3 regions of the Paraburkholderia caballeronis genome follow, and region 3 is predicted to be linked to each of the others. Evidence: predicted binding sites of a transcription regulator. Region 3 holds the regulator's gene; each other region holds the start of a gene.
What was found. The regulator HrcA, encoded in region 3, represses chaperone genes, less so after heat shock. The targets are predictions, from matches to a motif close to TTAGCACTCNNNNNNNNNGAGTGCTAA.

Region 1 (5,869 bases), on a different contig from region 3:
TCGCTGAGCGACATCGCGATGGCCGAGACGCGCATGGTCGAAGGCTTGCTGAAAGCCGACAGCGCGAGCGCGCGGATCGCGGAGTCGGTTGCGCGTTGATTGTGCGTTGATCGTGCGGCGTTCGGCTGGCGTTGCCTGCCTCAAGGATGCGGACGCGCGTTCAGTCGTCGGCGGCGCGTCAATCCACGAACGTCAGCGACTGCACGTGCGCCGTCGCTTCCCGCTGTAACGCGCGCCGCAGCGCGCGATAGCGGCGCAGCCGTTCCTTCCTCCATCGCGGCGACCGGCATCGCGCCCGATGCGCCTTTCGCCAGCAGCCGCGCCTTCAGCGCGTGATACGCGTCCTCCATCGCCGCGACGGCCTCTTCCGTCCGCGCGACGTCGTCGCGTCGAACGCCGGAGGTTTTCGCGTCGTCGGCCGCGTCCGCCTGCCTCTCCACGTAATCGAGCAGCGCGACCGCCTCACAAACGCGTGCCGGTCATGGCACGCGCGCCGCATCGCCCGTGCGCCGAACCCGCGCGCCTCCGCCGCCTCGCGCTGCCGCGCCCAAACCGCGCGGCGCGGCGCACTCCGTTATGATGGCCGAAGCCGGCGCGCCGACCGGCCCTTCAATCGAACCCGGAGACACTGATGCAGATGCAATGTTATTGCGTGACCCATCATGGCCAGCCGCTCGAACGCGTCGAAAAGGCCGTGCCGCAGCCGCAGCGCACCGAGGTGCTGCTGCGCGTGAAGGCGGCCGGCCTGTGCCATTCCGATCTGCACATCTGGGAGGGTTATTACGACCTCGGCGGCGGCAAAAAGCTGTCGCTTGCGGATCGCGGCATCCGCCTGCCGCTCACGCCGAGCCATGAAATCGCCGGCGAAATCGTCGAGGCCGGCCCCGACGCGGGCGACGTCGAGATCGGCGCGCTCGTGGTCGCGCATCCGTGGATCGGCTGCGGCGAATGCGCGGCCTGCCAGCGCGGCGAGGAGAACCTCTGCGTGCAGCCGCAATCGCTCGGCATCATGCGCGACGGCGGTTTCGCCGACTACGTGCTGGTGCCGCATCCGCGTTATCTGGTGAATCTCGGCGGCCTCGATCCGGCGCGCGTCGCGCCGCTCGCCTGCGCGGGTGAAACGACCTACAGCGCATTGAAGAAGTTCGGCGCGCGCATCCACGAAGGGCCGGTCGTCGTGATCGGCGCGGGCGGGCTCGGGCTGATGGCGATCGAGGTGCTGAAGGCGCTCGGCGGCCACGGCGCGATCGTCGTCGACGTCGATGCGGGCAAACGCGACGCCGCGCTGAAGGCCGGCGCGCTGGCCGCGATCGACGCGCGTGCGCCGGACGCGGCGAAACAGATCGTCGATGCGACCGGCGGCGGCGCGCGCGCGGTGCTCGACCTCGTCGGCGCGACGCCGACCGTCACGCTCGCGTTAGATTCGTGCGCGCGCGGCGGACACGTAGTGATCGTCGGGCTGATGGGCGGCGACATCACGCTGTCGCTGCCGGTCATTCCGATGCGGCCGTTGAAGATCGAAGGCAGTTATGTCGGCACGCTCGACGATCTGCGCGAACTCGTTGCGCTGACGCGCGACGGGAAGATGAAGCCGCCGGTCGTCACGAGCCGGCCGCTCGCGGAAGCGAACGACGCGTTGCAGGCGCTGCTGCACGGCAAGGTGGTCGGGCGCACGGTGCTCGTGCCGTAGCGGCGCACGCCCGTTGCCGCGCGCACGCGGACCGAAGCCCGCGTGCACCGTCATGCCCGCCGATCAGAAGTCGAACCCGCCGCCCGCGCCGCCGGGACCACCCGCCGGTGCGGCCGGCTGCGCGTCCTTCGGCGCTTCGTGCACGGTCGCATCGGTCGTCAGCAGCAGGCCCGCGACCGACGCCGCGTTCTGCAACGCGGTGCGCGTGACCTTCGTCGGATCGAGCACGCCCGACTCCACGAGATCGCCGTACTTGCCGGTCGCCGCGTCGTAACCGAAGTTGCCGGTGCCGGCCGCGACCTTCGCGACCACCACGCTCGCCTCCTCGCCCGCGTTCGCGACGATCTGGCGCAGCGGCTCTTCGAGCGCGCGCAGCACGATCTTGATGCCCGCGTCCTGATCGCGGTTCGCGCCGGTCAGTTCGCTGATCGCCTGCTTCACGCGGATCAGCGCGACGCCGCCGCCCGGCACGATCCCCTCTTCGACCGCCGCGCGCGTCGCGTGCAGCGCGTCGTCGACGCGATCCTTCTTTTCCTTCACCTCGATTTCGGTCGCGCCGCCGACCTTGATCACCGCGACGCCGCCCGCGAGTTTCGCGACGCGCTCCTGCAACTTCTCGCGATCGTAGTCCGACGTCGCCTCCTCGATCTGCACGCGAATCTGCTTCACGCGCGCCTCGATGTTCTTCGGGTCGCCCGCGCCGTCGATCACCGTCGTGTTTTCCTTGCCGACCTCGATGCGCTTCGCCTGGCCCAGTTCCGCGAGCGTCGCCTTGTCGAGCGTGAGGCCGGTTTCCTCCGCGATCACCTGGCCGCCGGTCAGGATCGCGATGTCTTCGAGCAGCGCCTTGCGGCGGTCGCCGAAACCCGGCGCCTTCACCGCGACCGTCTTCAGGATGCCGCGAATGTTGTTCACGACGAGCGTGGCGAGCGCCTCGCCTTCGACGTCCTCCGCGATGATGAGCAGCGGCCGGCCCGCCTTCGCGACCTGTTCGAGCACCGGCAGCAGGTCGCGGATGTTCGACACCTTCTTGTCGTGCAAGAGGATGTACGGATCGTCGAGCACCGCGATCTGGCGATCCGGGTTGTTGATGAAATACGGCGACAGGTAACCGCGATCGAACTGCAACCCTTCGACCACGTCGAGTTCGTCCGCGAGCGACTTGCCGTCCTCGACGGTAATCACGCCTTCCTTGCCGACGCGGTCGATCGCTTCCGCGATGCGCTGGCCGATCGACACCTCGCCGTTCGCGGAGATCGTCGCGACCTGCGCGATCTCCTTGCTCGTCGTGGTCGGCTTGCTGATCTTCTTCAGTTCTTCGATCGCGGCGATCACCGCCTTGTCGATGCCGCGCTTCAGGTCGAGCGGATTGAGCCCGGCGGCCACGTACTTCTGCCCTTCGCGGACGATCGCCTGCGCGAGCACGGTCGCGGTCGTCGTGCCGTCGCCGGCCAGGTCGCTGGTCTTCGACGCGACTTCCTTCACGAGTTGCGCGCCGATGTTCTGCACCTTGTCCGCGAGTTCGATTTCCTTCGCGACCGACACGCCGTCCTTCGTGACGACCGGCGAGCCGAAGCTGCGTTCGATCACGACGTTGCGGCCCTTCGGCCCGAGCGTCACCTTGACGGCGTTCGCGAGAATGTTGACGCCTTCGACGAGCTTCGCGCGCGCGCCGTCGCTGAAAATGATTTCTTTTGCTGCCATAAGTCGGTGCTCCTTCAGGAATTGACGACTGCGACGATGTCCTCTTCGCGCAGCACCAGCAGTTCGTTGCCGTCCACCTTGACGGCCTGGCCCGCGTACTTGCCGAACAGCACGCGCTCGCCGGCCTTGATGTCGGGCGCGATGCGCCGCCCTTCGTTGTCGCGCCGGCCGGGGCCCACGGCGATCACTTCGCCCTGGTCCGGTTTTTCGGCGGCGCTGTCGGGAATCACGATGCCCGACGCGGTTTTCGTTTCCTGGTCGAGACGCTTGACGATCACGCGATCGTGCAACGGACGGAGACTCATCTGCGGCTTTCCTCTGCAAAGATTGACGATGACCCTGGCACTCGCCGCATGCGAGTGCTGATCGAAAGCCGAGTATAGGAACGCTGCATGCGCGGCTCCAATAACGGATTCGCACAACGTTATCGAGCGAAATGATTTATCGAAATCCGATATGCGGCCGCGCAGATAACCTTATTGCATTTCGTTCTTTTTCGAATGGACCGCTAACGTATAGCGTTATTCGATATGACCGACTCCACTTCTTCCACCTCGACGCCCGTCGCATGGATCGCCGGCGTCGGCGCGCATGCCGGCCTCGGCGCGGCGCTCGCGCGCCGCTTCGCGCATCAGGGCTTCACGGTCGTTCTCACCGGGCGCACCGCGTCGCGCATCGAAGCGACTGCCGCGCAGATCCGCGAGCAGAACGGCCGCGCGCATGCGATAACCGGCGACGTGTCGAACGAGCAGGACGTCGCGCGCATCGCCGGCGAACTGCGCTCATACGGACAACTGCGCAGCGCGATCTTCAACGCGGGTAATGCGGTGCGCGCGCCGACACTCGAACTCAGCCCCGAACAGTTCGAATCCGCATGGCGCACGAACGTGCTCGGCGGTTTCCTGTTTGCGCGCGCGGCGTTGCCGCTGCTGCTCGAAGCACCCGGCGCGGCGAATGACCCGCATGGCGCGGGGAGCCTGCTCTACACCGGCGCGACCGCTTCGTTGCGCGGGCGTCCGCCGTTCGCCGCATTCGCGTCCGCGAAAGCCGGACTGCGCTCGCTGTCGCAAAGCCTCGCGCGCGAATTCGGGCCGCGCGGCGTGCATGTCGCGCACGTCGTGATCGACGGCGGCATCGACGGCGAACGATTGCGCGCCGCTTCACCGCAACGCGCGGAACAGGCCGGCGCGGACGGGCTGCTGAACCCGGACGCGATCGCCGACAGCTACTGGCAACTGCATCGTCAGCATCGCAGCGCGTGGACGCACGAACTGGATCTGCGGCCATACCGCGAACCCTTCTAGCGAGGACACATCGATGGGCACCGTACTGGACGAACCGCCGCGCGCCGCGAACCGGCACGCGGTCGAAGCCGAACTGAACTATCTCGCGCCGGGCCAGGGCCGGCCGGTCAACTATACGTTCGAGCCGCCGCCCGGCACGCCGTGGAATAGCGGCGAACTCGCGCCGACCCGCGTGACGATCCGCGACGCGCGCCCGCTCGCGGCAGCCGGCGAGTTCTCGCTGGACCGCAGCGGCTTTCAACTAGTCGCGCATCGCAGCGCGGTGGACGACTTCAGCGACGACAGCGTGATCCGCCTCGTCTATTATCCGGAAGCCGAAGCATTGCTGCGCGACGCGACCGGCGCGGAGAAGGTCGTGATCTTCGATCACACGCTGCGCGACAGCGAAGGCGGTTCGCGCGCGAATGCGTCGCTGCGCGAGCCGGTGCGCCGCGTGCACAACGACCAGACGTTCGTGTCCGGCCCGCGCCGCGTGCGCGACCACCTGAGCGCCGACGAAGCCGGACAGCGGCTGAAGCACCGCTTCGGGATCGTGAACCTGTGGCGGCCGCTATCGGTCGTCGAGCGGCTGCCGCTCGCGCTGTGCGACGCGCGCACGATCTCGCCCGACGACCTCGTGCCGAGCGACCTCGTCTATCGCGACAAGGTCGGAGAGACGTATTCGTTCGTCGCGAATCCCGCGCACCGCTGGTACTACTTCCCGCGGCTGCGGCCCGACGAGGCGCTGCTGCTGAAGATCTACGATTCGCGCGACGACGGCACCGCGCGGCTCACCGCGCACACCGCGTTCGACGCTCCGCATACGGCCGCCGACGCGCCGCCGCGCCGCAGCATCGAACTGCGGGCGCTGCTGTTCTGGCCGGCGCAGTAAGTTTTCACCGCGTGTTTCAGGCCATCAACAATGAACAGGGCCGCGCATGCGCGGCCCTGTCTGCATCGACACGACGACGATCCGGATGATCGATCAAGCCTCGGCCGTCTGCGCCTCTTCGGCCCGGTAACGCGACTGCGGCCGCTTCAGGCCGAGATTCGCGCGCAGCGTACCGCCTTCGTATTCGCTGCGGAACAGCCCGCGCCGCCGCAATTCCGGCAGCACCAGTTCGATGAAATCGTTCAGGCTGTCGGGCAGCAGCGCCGGCATCACGTTGTAGCCGTCCGCGCCGTAATTCAC
Region 2 (5,869 bases), 230 kb from region 3:
TGAACCACACCTGGTTGCCTTCCCACGTCGCGCCGACCGTGTTGATGACGATCCGGCGTTCGGTGTCGGTCTTGCCGATGAACGGCAGCAGCACGGCGGCGCCCATGTCGAAGCCGTCGGTCAGCGCGAAGCCGATCAGCAGCACGCCAATGAGCACCCACCAGATCAGCTTGAGGGTTGCGTAATCCATGGTCGTTTTCCTTCTGCGGTTGACGGAATCGGGCAGCGCGTCACGCGACGTTGCTGCTGCTGACCACGGTTTCGGACCCCTGCTCGTGGTGGTAACGGCCGGTGTGCAGCGACGACGGGCCGAGCCGCGCGTACTTGAACATCAGCGTGATCTCAATGACGAACAGCGCGGTATAGAACACGACGAAGCCCGCGAGACTCAGCAGCACGTCGCCGGGCGCGAGGTTCGACACGGCGAGCGACGTCGGCAGCACGCCGGCGATCGTCCACGGCTGGCGGCCGGTTTCCGCCACGACCCAGCCGAACTCCGCCGCGAGCCATGGCAGCGGGATCGCCCAGACGGCCCAGCGCAGGAACCAGCGGCGGTTCGTCTGCAGCAGCGAACGTTGCGCGCAGAACCAGAACGCAAGCGCGAACGTCACGAGGAACAGGATGCCGAGGCCGACCATGATCCGGAACGACCAGAACACCGGCGCGACCGGCGGGATCGATCCGCGCGCCGCTTCCTTGATCTGCTCGGGTGTCGCGTCGACGACGTTCGGCGCGATGCGCTTCAGCAGCAGCGCGTAACCGAGGTCGGCCTTGTGCGCTTCGAACGTGTCGCGCGTCTCGGTGTCGGCGGTGCCGGCCTTCAGCTTCTGCAACGCGCTGTAAGCGAGGATGCCGTTGCGGATCCGCACTTCGGAACGGCCGATGATGTCCTTCAGGCCGATCACCGGTTCGTCGAGCGAGCGGGTCGCGATGATGCCGAGCGCGTACGGAATCTGGAGCGCGAAGTCGGTGCGCTGCTCCTGCTGGTTCGGGATCCCGAACACCGTGAACGACGTCGGCGGCGGCTCGGTTTCCCATTCGGATTCGATCGCCGCGAGCTTCGCCTGCTGGACTTCGCCGGTGCGGTAGCCGGACTCGTCGCCGAGCACGATCACGCACAGCGCCGACGCGAGGCCGAAGCCGGCCGCGACCGCATACGAGCGCAGCGCGAAATCGACGTCGCGACGCCGCAGCAGATACCACGACGAGATGCCGAGCACGAACATCGACGCGGTCACGTAGCCGGCGGACACCGTATGCACGAACTTCACCTGCGCGACCGGATTGAAGATCACGGTGAACAGGCTCGTCATCTCCATTCGCATCGTTTCGTAGTTGAACTCGGCGCCGGTCGGATACTGCATCCAGCCGTTCGCGACGAGGATCCACACCGCGGACAGGTTCGAGCCGAGCGCGACGAAGAACGTCGTCAGCAGATGCTGTCCTTTCGACAGCCGGTTCCAGCCGAAGAAGAACAGGCCGACGAACGTCGATTCGAGGAAGAATGCGGCGAGGCCCTCGATCGCGAGCGGCACGCCGAAGATGTCGCCGACGTAGTGCGAGTAGTACGACCAGTTGGTGCCGAACTGGAACTCCATCGTGAGGCCGGTCGTGACGCCCATCACGAAGTTGATGCCGAACAGCTTGCCCCAGAACTGCGTCATGTCCTTGTAGATCTGTTTGCCGGTCATCACGTAGACGGACTCCATGATGACGAGCATCCACGACAGCCCGAGCGTGAGCGGCACGAACAGGAAGTGGTAGAGGGCAGTGGTGGCGAACTGCAGACGCGACAGATCAACGGTTTCGCTAATGGGCATGGTGGTCCCCTTGTGGCGTGTCCGGCGCGGGTACGGACAGGATCGCCCGCGCGACTTCGGCGGGCGGCATCGACATGTTCTCGGCCTGCGGATGATTGAAGAACGCGTACTTCAGCGCGGTCAGCAGCACGAGTTTGAATACGAGAACGAAAACGATGTCGCGGGCAAACGTGGGGCCGCGGACCCAGCGCAGAAACCTGGCGCGTGGCGCGGCAGGCGGCCGGGCGGGAGGTTCGGAGGTCGAGATCATGATGGATCGATGACTGCTTCCGCTTAAACGTCGTTTCCAAACCAGGCTACGAACGCTGCCCGGAGCTTGTGTACAAGGATTCTAGGAGCGGGGGTCACCGGCACGTGACAGTCGACGCGCGACATTGGGTCGCGAACGCGTGCCTCGTTATTCGGTATTGCGATGCCGATTGCTTAAAGTCAAAAAATTAGGGGCGCAAGGATCGGGCGTTGCATCGGCTTCACGATGTCTACTTTAGGAAAAAACGACCTGCGATGCGCCGAACGTGCCGCCGGCGAGCCGACAAAGAAAAAGCCCCGCCTTCGTGAGAAGGCGGGGCTTCGCAACCGTGCGCCGGCGGGGAGCCGGCGCGTGGTGCGCGATTACCGGTAGTCGGCGAGCGCGGTGCGCATCTTCTTCATTGCGCTGGCCTCGATCTGGCGGATCCGCTCGGCCGACACGCCGAACTCGTCGGCCAGTTCGTGCAGCGTCGAGCCGCCCGAACCGTCGTCGTTCACCTGCAGCCAGCGCGCCTCGATGATGCGGCGGCTGCGCGCGTCGAGCGATTCGAGTGCGTTCGCGATGCCGTCCGTCTGCAGACGGTCGTTCGCGCGCGCGGCCAGCACGGCGGTCGGCTCGCTGTGCGAATCCGCGAGCCATGCGATCGGCGCGAACGATTCTTCGCCGTCCTCGGTCTGCCCTTCGAGCGCGATGTCGCTGCCCGAAAGCCGGGTTTCCATCTCGGCGACTTCCTCGCGCTTCACGTTCAGTTCCTGCGCGAGACCGTCGATTTCTTCCGGCGTGAACGACTGCAGGCCCTGCTTGTGGCTGCGCAGGTTGAAGAACAGCTTGCGCTGCGCCTTCGTCGTCGCGACCTTCACCATGCGCCAGTTACGCAGGATGTATTCGTGGATCTCGGCCTTGATCCAGTGCATCGCATACGACACGAGCCGTACGTTCTGCTCCGGATCGAAGCGCTTCACCGCCTTCATCAGGCCGATGTTGCCTTCCTGAATCAGGTCCGCGTGCGGCAGGCCGTAGCCCAGATAATTGCGCGCAATCGACACGACGAGGCGCAGGTGCGACAGCACCAGACGCCGCGCCGAGTCGAGGTTGTTCTGTTCGCGGTATTCGGTCGCGAACTGGCGCTCCTCTTGCAGCGTCAACATCGGGATCCGGTTCACGGCCTGGATGTAGGCGTCGATGTTGCCTAGCTGGCCGGGCAGCATCGAAGCGTTCGCGAGCGCCAGTACGCCTGCCGGAGAGGCCTTGGCCGGCGACGGGCTCAGAGTGCCCGGAAGGGTCATCATACTGTTGGTCACGTAGCGAACTCCTCTGGATCTTGCAATAGTCAGACTGCGACTCCGTGGTGGATGTTAGCACTCCGCTTTTCCGAGTGCTAATACTTGGAGTGAGTAGGGGCTTACAGGTTCCGTGAAATCTATCGAAATTCTTGTTTCGATAGATTCCACGGGTCCGGGGCGGAGGGATTTCGGGGCGCGATCCGCTTTTCCACGGCTGATGTCCTGCGCAAAAGGCTCGCTAGTGCGGATTTAGTAGAATTTTTCGGCTCTCTACCGAGTGCAGGCTGAAACAAACTTCGGTGTCCGACTAGCGAAGATTGCGCCCCAAATAGCTCGTATGCACTGGCGACCTGCTGGAAATCAGACTTCCGGCTCGCTGCATGGTGCGGACGTGCGACGACGCGCCGCAATCAAACGTAGGGTCCATCCTGCCGTGCATCAATGTCGCCCTATTTAAATTGCTTTTCCGCCTGCCAGAAGGCGAGTATCAAACGGTTTCAACCTGGTATAAATTTCAGCCAGCTAAGGTGACGTTTCGCGTGCGGTACCACTTCGGCGCGTCGGCGGCCGCGATGCGGCCCGGTGCAAGGGGCTTGAGCGATGGCGGCTGCAAAGGTGATCGATGCGATTCGCGGGCTGGAGCGCGAGCGGTTTCGCGCGATGGTGGACGGCGACGGCCCATCGCTGGACATGCTGCTTTCCGACCACGTGATCTACGTCCACACGAACGGCAAGCGCGAAACCAAGCAGCAGTTCATCGACGCGATCACCGCCGGACGCCGCCGTTATCGCCAGATCGAAATCCAGTCGCAGGATGTGTTGCCGGTGGGCCGCGAAACCTGTGTCGTCAGCGGTCGCGCGCTGATCGAGATGGAGGCGAAAAGCGGCGCGCTGCTGTTCCCGATCGCCTACACGGCGATCCAGGCGCAAGAAGACGGCCACTGGCGTCTGCTCGCATGGCAGGCGACCCGCTGCGCGCTGGAATAAGGGCCGGTTTGTTCCCGGTTCCGCACGCTTGCCGGTAACGCCTCGTGAGCGTTCCGGCGATACCTCGGCGGCCGGTCGTGCCGCCGATATTGTCCTGTCGCCTGCCGCGAAAAAAACTGAATCGCTCCGTCGTCGCCCATTCAGCCAGCGACGACAGGTTCTACACACCAGCCTACGCAGCCGCGCGTCGCTCGATTTGCTGCCACGCAGCCCGGTTGACGCCACTGACCACCGCATCGACGATCGCGGTCGCCGGATCGTCGGCGACGCCGACGCCGTGCCGGATCGTTTGTTCGCCGACCCGGCAGCCGACGAACACCGCGGTGCGGCCATCGGCGGTTCGCGCACTTTCGAACGACGTGATCTCGATGGTCTCGCCCGACACACCCGCAAGCGCGGCCGCGACCGCCTGCGCATGAGCATCGGCGGTATCCGCAGCCGCCGCGGTCGCGACGTCGCGACCCTCCCAGCGCAGCCGTCCGCCGCCCGCATGCGCGACCGGGCCGGCCGTCTCGAAGTATTCGCGCGCGAACAGTTCGCAGATCGCGTCGCCGGTGATCTCCACGCCGGACGTATCGGCGGCGCTCTGCACCGCATGGCTGAACTCGATCTGCACACGACGCGGCGGCGTGAAACCCATGCCGCGTTCGAGCAGGTACGTCGCGCCGCCCTTGCCGGACTGGCTGTTCACGCGGATCACCGCGTCGTAGCTGCGGCCGAGGTCGGCCGGATCGATCGGCAGATACGGCACTTCCCAGATCGCATCCGGCTTCTGTTGCGCGAAGCCCTTGCGGATCGCGTCCTGATGCGAGCCGGAGAACGCGGTGAACACGAGGTCGCCCGCATACGGATGACGCGGATGCACCGGCAACTGGTTGCAGCGCTCGACCATGCGGCGCACCGCATCGATGTCCGAAAAGTCGAGGCCCGGATCGATGCCCTGCGTGTAGAGGTTCATCGCGAGCGTGACGAGATCGACGTTGCCGGTGCGCTCGCCGTTGCCGAACAGGCAGCCTTCGATGCGGTCCGCGCCGGCGAGCAGCGCGAGTTCGGCCGCCGCCACCGCGGTGCCGCGATCGTTGTGCGGATGAACGGACAGCACGATGCTGTCGCGGTACGCGAGGTTGCGGTCCATCCATTCGATCTGGTCGGCGTACACGTTCGGCATCGCCGCCTCGACCGTCGCCGGCAGGTTCACGATCATCTTGTGATCGCGTGTCGGCCGCCACGTCTGCGCAACCGCGTCGCACACTTCGCGCGCGAACGAAAGCTCGGTCATGCTGAACGTTTCCGGCGAGTACTGATACGTCCACCGGGTCTGCGGCCGCGCGTCCGCGTAAGCGCGGATCAGCCGCGTGCCTTCGACCGCGAGCGCCTTCACGTCGTCCTTCGACTGCCCGAACACGATCTTGCGGAACGACGGGCAGATCGCGTTGTACAGATGCACGATCGCGCGCGGCGCGCCTTCGAGCGCATCGAACGTGCGCGCGATCAGTTCTTCGCGCGACTGCACGAGCACTTCGATCGTC
Region 3 (5,869 bases):
GGGTGCTGCTGCACGCGGCGCAGGACCCGGAGCTGATCCGCAACACCGGGAACATCGCGCTGCTGCGCGAGGTGTCGCGCTTTGGGCTGATGAGCGCGGACGAGGCGGAGACGATCGGCGCCGCATACCGGCTCTATCGCAAGCTGCAACACCAGTTGCGGCTCGACGGGATGGAGGTGGCGCGCGTCGATCCCGCGCGCGTCGCTCCGCAGCGGGAGGCGGTGCTGGCGTTGTGGAAAAGGGTGTTCGGCTAGCGGGGTGAGCGGTTCGTGCGGCAGGCTGGGGCTGGGCGACGCGGGTGATTCGAAGCCGTGATGGCGACAGGCCGCGCGAGCGGGTGATTCCTGCTGGCCCGATGTCTGTGGCTATGGCCGTTGTTGCCGGTCGGGCTAGCGGGTCATCGGCCGGCGAGGCGACGCGGTATGCGTGTTCAACGCAAACGGCACCGCGCCCACTCCGCTACGCCGCCAGCATCTCCTTCGCATGCTTGCGCGTGGTCGCGGTGATTTCCAGCCCGCCGAGCATCCGCGCGACTTCCTCGATCCGTCCGGACCGGTCGAGCGGCGTGACGACGGACAGCGTGCCGCCGTTGCCGTCGCCCGACTTCGACACCTGGAAGTGGTGATCGCCGCGCGCGGCGACCTGCGGCAGGTGGGTGACGCACAGCACCTGGCGCTGTTGCCCGAGCTGATGCAGCAGCCGTCCGACGACTTCCGCGACGCCGCCGCCGATGCCGGTATCCACCTCGTCGAAGATCAGCGTCGGCGTCAGGCTCGCGGCGCTCGCGATCACCGCGAGCGCGAGGCTGATCCGCGCGAGTTCGCCGCCGGACGCGATTTTCGCGAGCGGCCGCAGCGGCACGCCCGCGTGGCCCGCCACGCGGAATTCGATCTGCTCCAGCCCGTGCGCGCCGCCGTCCGCGAGCGGCGCCAGCGCGACCTCGAAGCTGCCTCCCGCCATCGACAGTTCCTGCATCCCCTGCGTGACCGCCGCGCCGAGCGCCTTTGCCGCTTTCGCGCGGCCCTTCGACAGCAGCTTCGCTTCGGCGACGTATGCGTCGTGCGCCTTCGCCGCCGCCGCGCGCAGTCCGCCGAGGTCCGCGGCGGCGTCGAGCGTCGCGAGCTGCGTGCGGCGCGACGCGTGTTCTTCGGGCAGCGTCTCGGGTTGCAGCCGGAATTTGCGCGCGGCCGAGTGCAGCGCGTCGAGCCGCTTGTCGACCTGCGCGAGCCGGTCCGGATCGAGGTCGAGCCGCTGCGCGTAATGGCTCAGCGAATACGCGGCCTCCTGAAGCTGGATCGCGGCCGGTTCGAGCGCGGCGAGCGCATCGCCGAGCGCCGGGTCGATTTCCGCGAGGTCGCGCAGCTTCGACACGATCGAGCCGAGCTGCGAAATCATCGCCTCGTCGGACTCGGACAGCGCCGCGAGCGCGCCCTGCACGCCATCGATCAGGTTCGCCGAATGCGACAGCCGATGATGCTCCGCGTTGATCTCTTCCCATTCGCCCGGCTGCGGCGCGAGCTTGTCGAGTTCCGCGAGCTGCCACGCAAGGCGCTCGCGTTCGAGTTGCAGTTCGCGGTCGCGCGACTGCGCCGTCTCGACCGCCTGGGTCGCGTCGCGCCACGCGCGCCATGCGCGGGTGACGGCGGCCGCCCGCCCGGACAGCCCCGCGTGCGTGTCGAACAGTTCGCGCTGCGCGTCGGGCCGCATCAGCAGTTGATGCGCGTGCTGGCCGTGGATGTCGACCAGCATCTCGCCGACTTCGCGCAGTTGCGCGAGCGTCGCCGGCGTGCCGTTGATGAACGCGCGCGAGCGGCCGCTGCCGTCGACGACCCGCCGCAGCATCACGCTCGCCGGCCCGCCGTCGTCGGCCGGGTTCGCGAGCGCCTGCTCGTCGAGCCACGACGCGACGTGCGGCGGCGCGTCGAATTCGGCGGTGATGTCCGCGCGCGATGCGCCGGTGCGCACGACGCTCGCGTCGGCGCGAGCGCCGAGCGTCAGCGCGAGCGCGTCGATCAGGATCGACTTGCCGGCGCCGGTCTCGCCGGAAAAGACGCTGAAGCCGCTATCGAATTCGAGGTCGAGCGCCGCGACGATCACGAAGTCGCGAATCGAGAGATGACGGAGCATGGGGGTCGTCTGGGTGGCTGGTCGGCGGTTCCGCGGGCGTCGCCGGGGCCGGCACGGCACGGCGCGGCCGGCTGCCCGGAGCGCGGTCAGTCCTCGGGGGCGTCGTTCTGCAGCGCCGGGTGCTCGTTCCAGTGCAGCTTCTTGCGCAGCGTCGCGTAATAGCTGTAGCCGACCGGATGCAGCACCGGCACGGTATGGAGCGAGCGGCGCACTTCGATCACGTCGCCGAGTTGCAGCGCGGTGAACGACTGCATGTCGAAGTTTACGTTCACATCGCGGCCGGCGACGATCTGGATGCCGACGTTCGAGTCGTCCGGCAGCACGATCGGCCGGTTCGACAGCGCGTGCGGCGCGATCGGCACGAGCACGATGCCCTGCAGCCGCGGATGCAGGATCGGCCCGGACGACGACAGCGCATACGCGGTCGAGCCGGTCGGCGTCGCGACGATCAGGCCGTCCGAACGCTGGTTGTACATGAAGCGGCCGTCCACGTGCACGCGCAGTTCCGCCATCCCGGAGAAGCCGCTGCGGTTCACGACGACGTCGTTGAACGCGAGCGCGTGGTAGATCGGCTCGCGGTCGCGCATGATGCGCGCTTCGAGCAGCATGCGCTCCTCGCGCTCGAAGCTGCCGGCGAGCAGTTGCGGCACGACCTCCTGCATGTCCGAGAACGGGATGTCGGTGATGAAGCCGAGCCGGCCGTGATTGATGCCGATCAACGGCGTGCGGTACGGCGCGAGCTGGCGGCCGATGCCGAGCATCGTGCCGTCGCCGCCGAGCACGACGGCGACGTCGGCGCGCGCGCCGATCTCCGCGGGCCGCAGCGCCGGATAGTCGGTGACGCCGATTTCTTCGGCGGTCTGCGCTTCGAACACCACGTCGAAGCCGAGTTTCGAAATGCATCGCGCAAGGGCGAGCAGCGGCTCGCCGATGCCTTGTGTCTGGCTGCGTCCGACCAGCGCGACGGTCTTGAACTGGCTGTTGATCTGCATGCCGGCATTACACCATAGTCAGGTCGCGAAAAGAACCTGGCGACGCGCGTGCACGGGCGCCAGGCGCTGTCCGCGGTTGCCGGCAGGATCGGCGTGACACGGTGATGACCGGCGTGTCGCGACCGGCGGGATGGGCGGGATGAGCGGCCGTTTCGCTCCGTCGCCCGGCCGGACTCGCAGCGACTCCCCCGTTGAGCTAAAATTTGCCGTCATGCTAGATCCTCGCGCACAAACCCTCCTCAAAACGCTGATCGAGCGCTACATCGCCGAAGGTCAGCCGGTGGGCTCGCGCACGCTGTCGCGTTACTCGGGGCTGGAGTTGAGCCCGGCGACGATCCGCAACGTGATGTCGGACCTGGAGGAACTCGGGCTCGTGTCCAGTCCGCATACGTCGGCTGGCCGGGTGCCGACGCCGCGCGGGTACCGGCTGTTCGTCGACACGATGCTGACCGTCGAGCCGTCGCCCGACGAGGAAGCGGTGATGCGCACCGTGAAGACCAGGCTGCACGCGGGCGAGCCGCAGAAGGTCGTGGCCGCCGCCGCGAGCGTGCTGTCCAATCTGTCCCAGTTCGCGGGCGTCGTGCTGACGCCGCGCCGCAGCCACGTGTTCAAGCAAATCGAGTTCATGCGCCTGTCGGACAAGCGCATCCTGCTGATCATCGTGACGCCCGAAGGCGACGTGCAGAACCGGATCATGGCGACGCAGCGCGATTTCTCGCCGTCCGAGCTGATCGAGGCGTCCAACTACATCAACGCCCACTTCGCGGGCCTGTCGTTCGACGAGGTGCGCCGCCGGCTGCGCGAGGAAATCGACGCGCTGCGCGGCGACATGACCGCGCTGATGCACGCGGCCGTGACCGCGAGCACCGACGAGACCGACGCGGGCGAGACGGTGCTGATCTCCGGCGAGCGCAACCTGCTCGAAGTGGCTGATCTGTCGTCGGACATGGCGCGGCTGCGCAAGCTGTTCGACGTGTTCGACCAGAAAACCAGCCTGCTGCAACTGCTCGACGTGTCGAGCCACGCGCAAGGCGTGCAGATCTTCATCGGCGGCGAATCGAACCTCGTGCCGATCGAGGAGATGAGCGTGGTGACCGCGCCGTACGAGGTGAACGGCAAGATCGTCGGCACGCTCGGCGTGATCGGCCCGACGCGGATGGCGTATAACCGCGTGATCCCGATCGTCGACATCACCGCGCGGCTCCTGTCGCTCGCGCTCAGCCAGAACTGACCTCCCGTCTTTCGCTTTCCGCCCGCCTGACGCCGATCATCCGCGAAACGCGCGCGCCGCGCCATCGGCCGGATGGCCAGTCGGGCGCGTTCGGGGCGCCCGTTATAATGAATTCCCTGTGCAACGATGCTGCGCCTTGGCGCGGCGCCTCCCATCGCCTATGCGTTTCGATCTGGAGCGGCCCCTGCAGTCCGCGGTCGCGCATCGCGTCGCGGTCCTGCTGATCAATCTCGGCACGCCGGACGCGCCGACGCCCGCCGCCGTGCGCCGTTATCTGGCGCAGTTCCTGTCCGATCCGCGCGTCGTCGAGATTCCGGCCGCCGTGTGGCAGCCGGTGCTGCGCACGTTGATCCTGCCGTCGCGCGGGCGCTCGTCCGCGAAGAAATACGCGGCGGTGTGGACGCCGGAAGGCTCGCCGCTGCGGGTTCATACGCAAAAGCAGACGGATGGGCTACGGCAACTGCTGCACGCGAACGACTATACGGTGCTGGTCGATCACGCGATGCGCTACGGCACGCCGGACATTCCGGCGATGCTGAACCAGTTGAAACTGTCGGGCGCGGAGCGGGTGCTGCTGATGCCGATGTACCCGCAGTATTCGGCGTCGACGACGGCGACCGCGTTCGACGCCGCGTTCGCGGCGCTTGCGCGGATGCGCAACCAGCCCGAAGTCCGCACGGTGCGCTCGTATCACGATCATCCGTCATATATCGCGGCGCTGGTCGCGCAGGTGCGGCATTACTGGGATGCGCACGGCCGGCCCGACTTCGCGGCCGGCGACCGCGTCGTGTTGAGTTTCCACGGCGTGCCGCGCCGGACGCTCGACCTCGGCGATCCGTACCACGACCAGTGCCAGCAGACGGCCGCGTTGCTGATGCACGCGCTGGAACTGACGCCGGTCGAGTGCCGGGTCACGTTCCAGTCGCGCTTCGGGCGTGCGCAGTGGCTGCAGCCGTACACCGCGCCGACGCTGAAGGAACTCGGCGGCGCGGGCGTGCGGCGTGTTGACGTGTTCTGTCCGGGTTTCACCGCGGATTGCCTCGAAACGATCGAGGAAATCGGGATGGAAGTGCGCGACGAATTCGTGCGCGCGGGCGGCAAGGAGTTTCACCGGATCCCGTGCCTGAATGCGGCGCCCGCGTGGATCGCGGCGCTCGGCGAGATCGTCGCGCAGAACCTGCAGGGCTGGCCGGTGCAGGCGGCCGCGCCGACCGGCGCGACGGCATGACGGACCCAGTGGCCCCGTGCGGCCGCGTACCATGTTGAAAGAATCCGTATGAACTACAAGATTTCGACCGAACCGTCTGCGCGGTTGCGCATCGACAAGTGGCTATGGGCGGCGCGATTCTTCAAGACCCGGTCGCTGGCGGCCGACGCCGTCGAGAAGGGCCGCGTGCGGATCGGCGGCGAGCCGGTGAAGGCGTCGAAGGACGTGCGCGTCGGCGATCTCGTCGAGATCGACATCGAGCGGGTGGTCTGGCAGGTGAAAGTGCTGGGGCTGTGCGACGTGCGCGGCCCG

Region 1: groES (co-chaperone GroES) is a predicted target of HrcA. The motif match lies at 3,734-3,760, and genes of this name have one in related genera.
Region 2: rpoH (RNA polymerase sigma factor RpoH) is a predicted target of HrcA. The motif match lies at 3,426-3,452, and genes of this name have one in related genera.

Annotation. Positions count from the first base shown of each region.
Region 1 is NZ_FNSR01000002.1:86,319-92,187, forward strand. Features, by position in the region: gene BLV92_RS16940 (hypothetical protein) at 1-99, shown strand, start outside; gene BLV92_RS16950 (alcohol dehydrogenase) at 638-1,690, shown strand; gene groL (chaperonin GroEL) at 1,754-3,394, opposite strand; gene groES (co-chaperone GroES) at 3,409-3,699, opposite strand; gene BLV92_RS16965 (SDR family NAD(P)-dependent oxidoreductase) at 3,925-4,698, shown strand; gene BLV92_RS16970 (CmcJ/NvfI family oxidoreductase) at 4,712-5,569, shown strand; gene BLV92_RS16975 (LLM class flavin-dependent oxidoreductase) at 5,663-5,869, opposite strand, start outside.
Region 2 is NZ_FNSR01000001.1:3,568,180-3,574,048, reverse strand. Features, by position in the region: gene cydB (cytochrome d ubiquinol oxidase subunit II) at 1-190, opposite strand, end outside; gene BLV92_RS15940 (cytochrome ubiquinol oxidase subunit I) at 231-1,820, opposite strand; gene cydP (cytochrome oxidase putative small subunit CydP) at 1,810-2,070, opposite strand; gene rpoH (RNA polymerase sigma factor RpoH) at 2,433-3,356, opposite strand; gene BLV92_RS15925 (nuclear transport factor 2 family protein) at 3,954-4,340, shown strand; gene leuA (2-isopropylmalate synthase) at 4,513-5,869, opposite strand, start outside.
Region 3 is NZ_FNSR01000001.1:3,342,271-3,348,139, reverse strand. Features, by position in the region: gene glnE (bifunctional [glutamate--ammonia ligase]-adenylyl-L-tyrosine phosphorylase/[glutamate--ammonia-ligase] adenylyltransferase) at 1-254, shown strand, start outside; gene recN (DNA repair protein RecN) at 460-2,127, opposite strand; gene BLV92_RS14940 (NAD kinase) at 2,214-3,119, opposite strand; gene hrcA (heat-inducible transcriptional repressor HrcA) at 3,331-4,350, shown strand; gene hemH (ferrochelatase) at 4,511-5,578, shown strand; gene BLV92_RS14925 (RNA-binding S4 domain-containing protein) at 5,627-5,869, shown strand, end outside.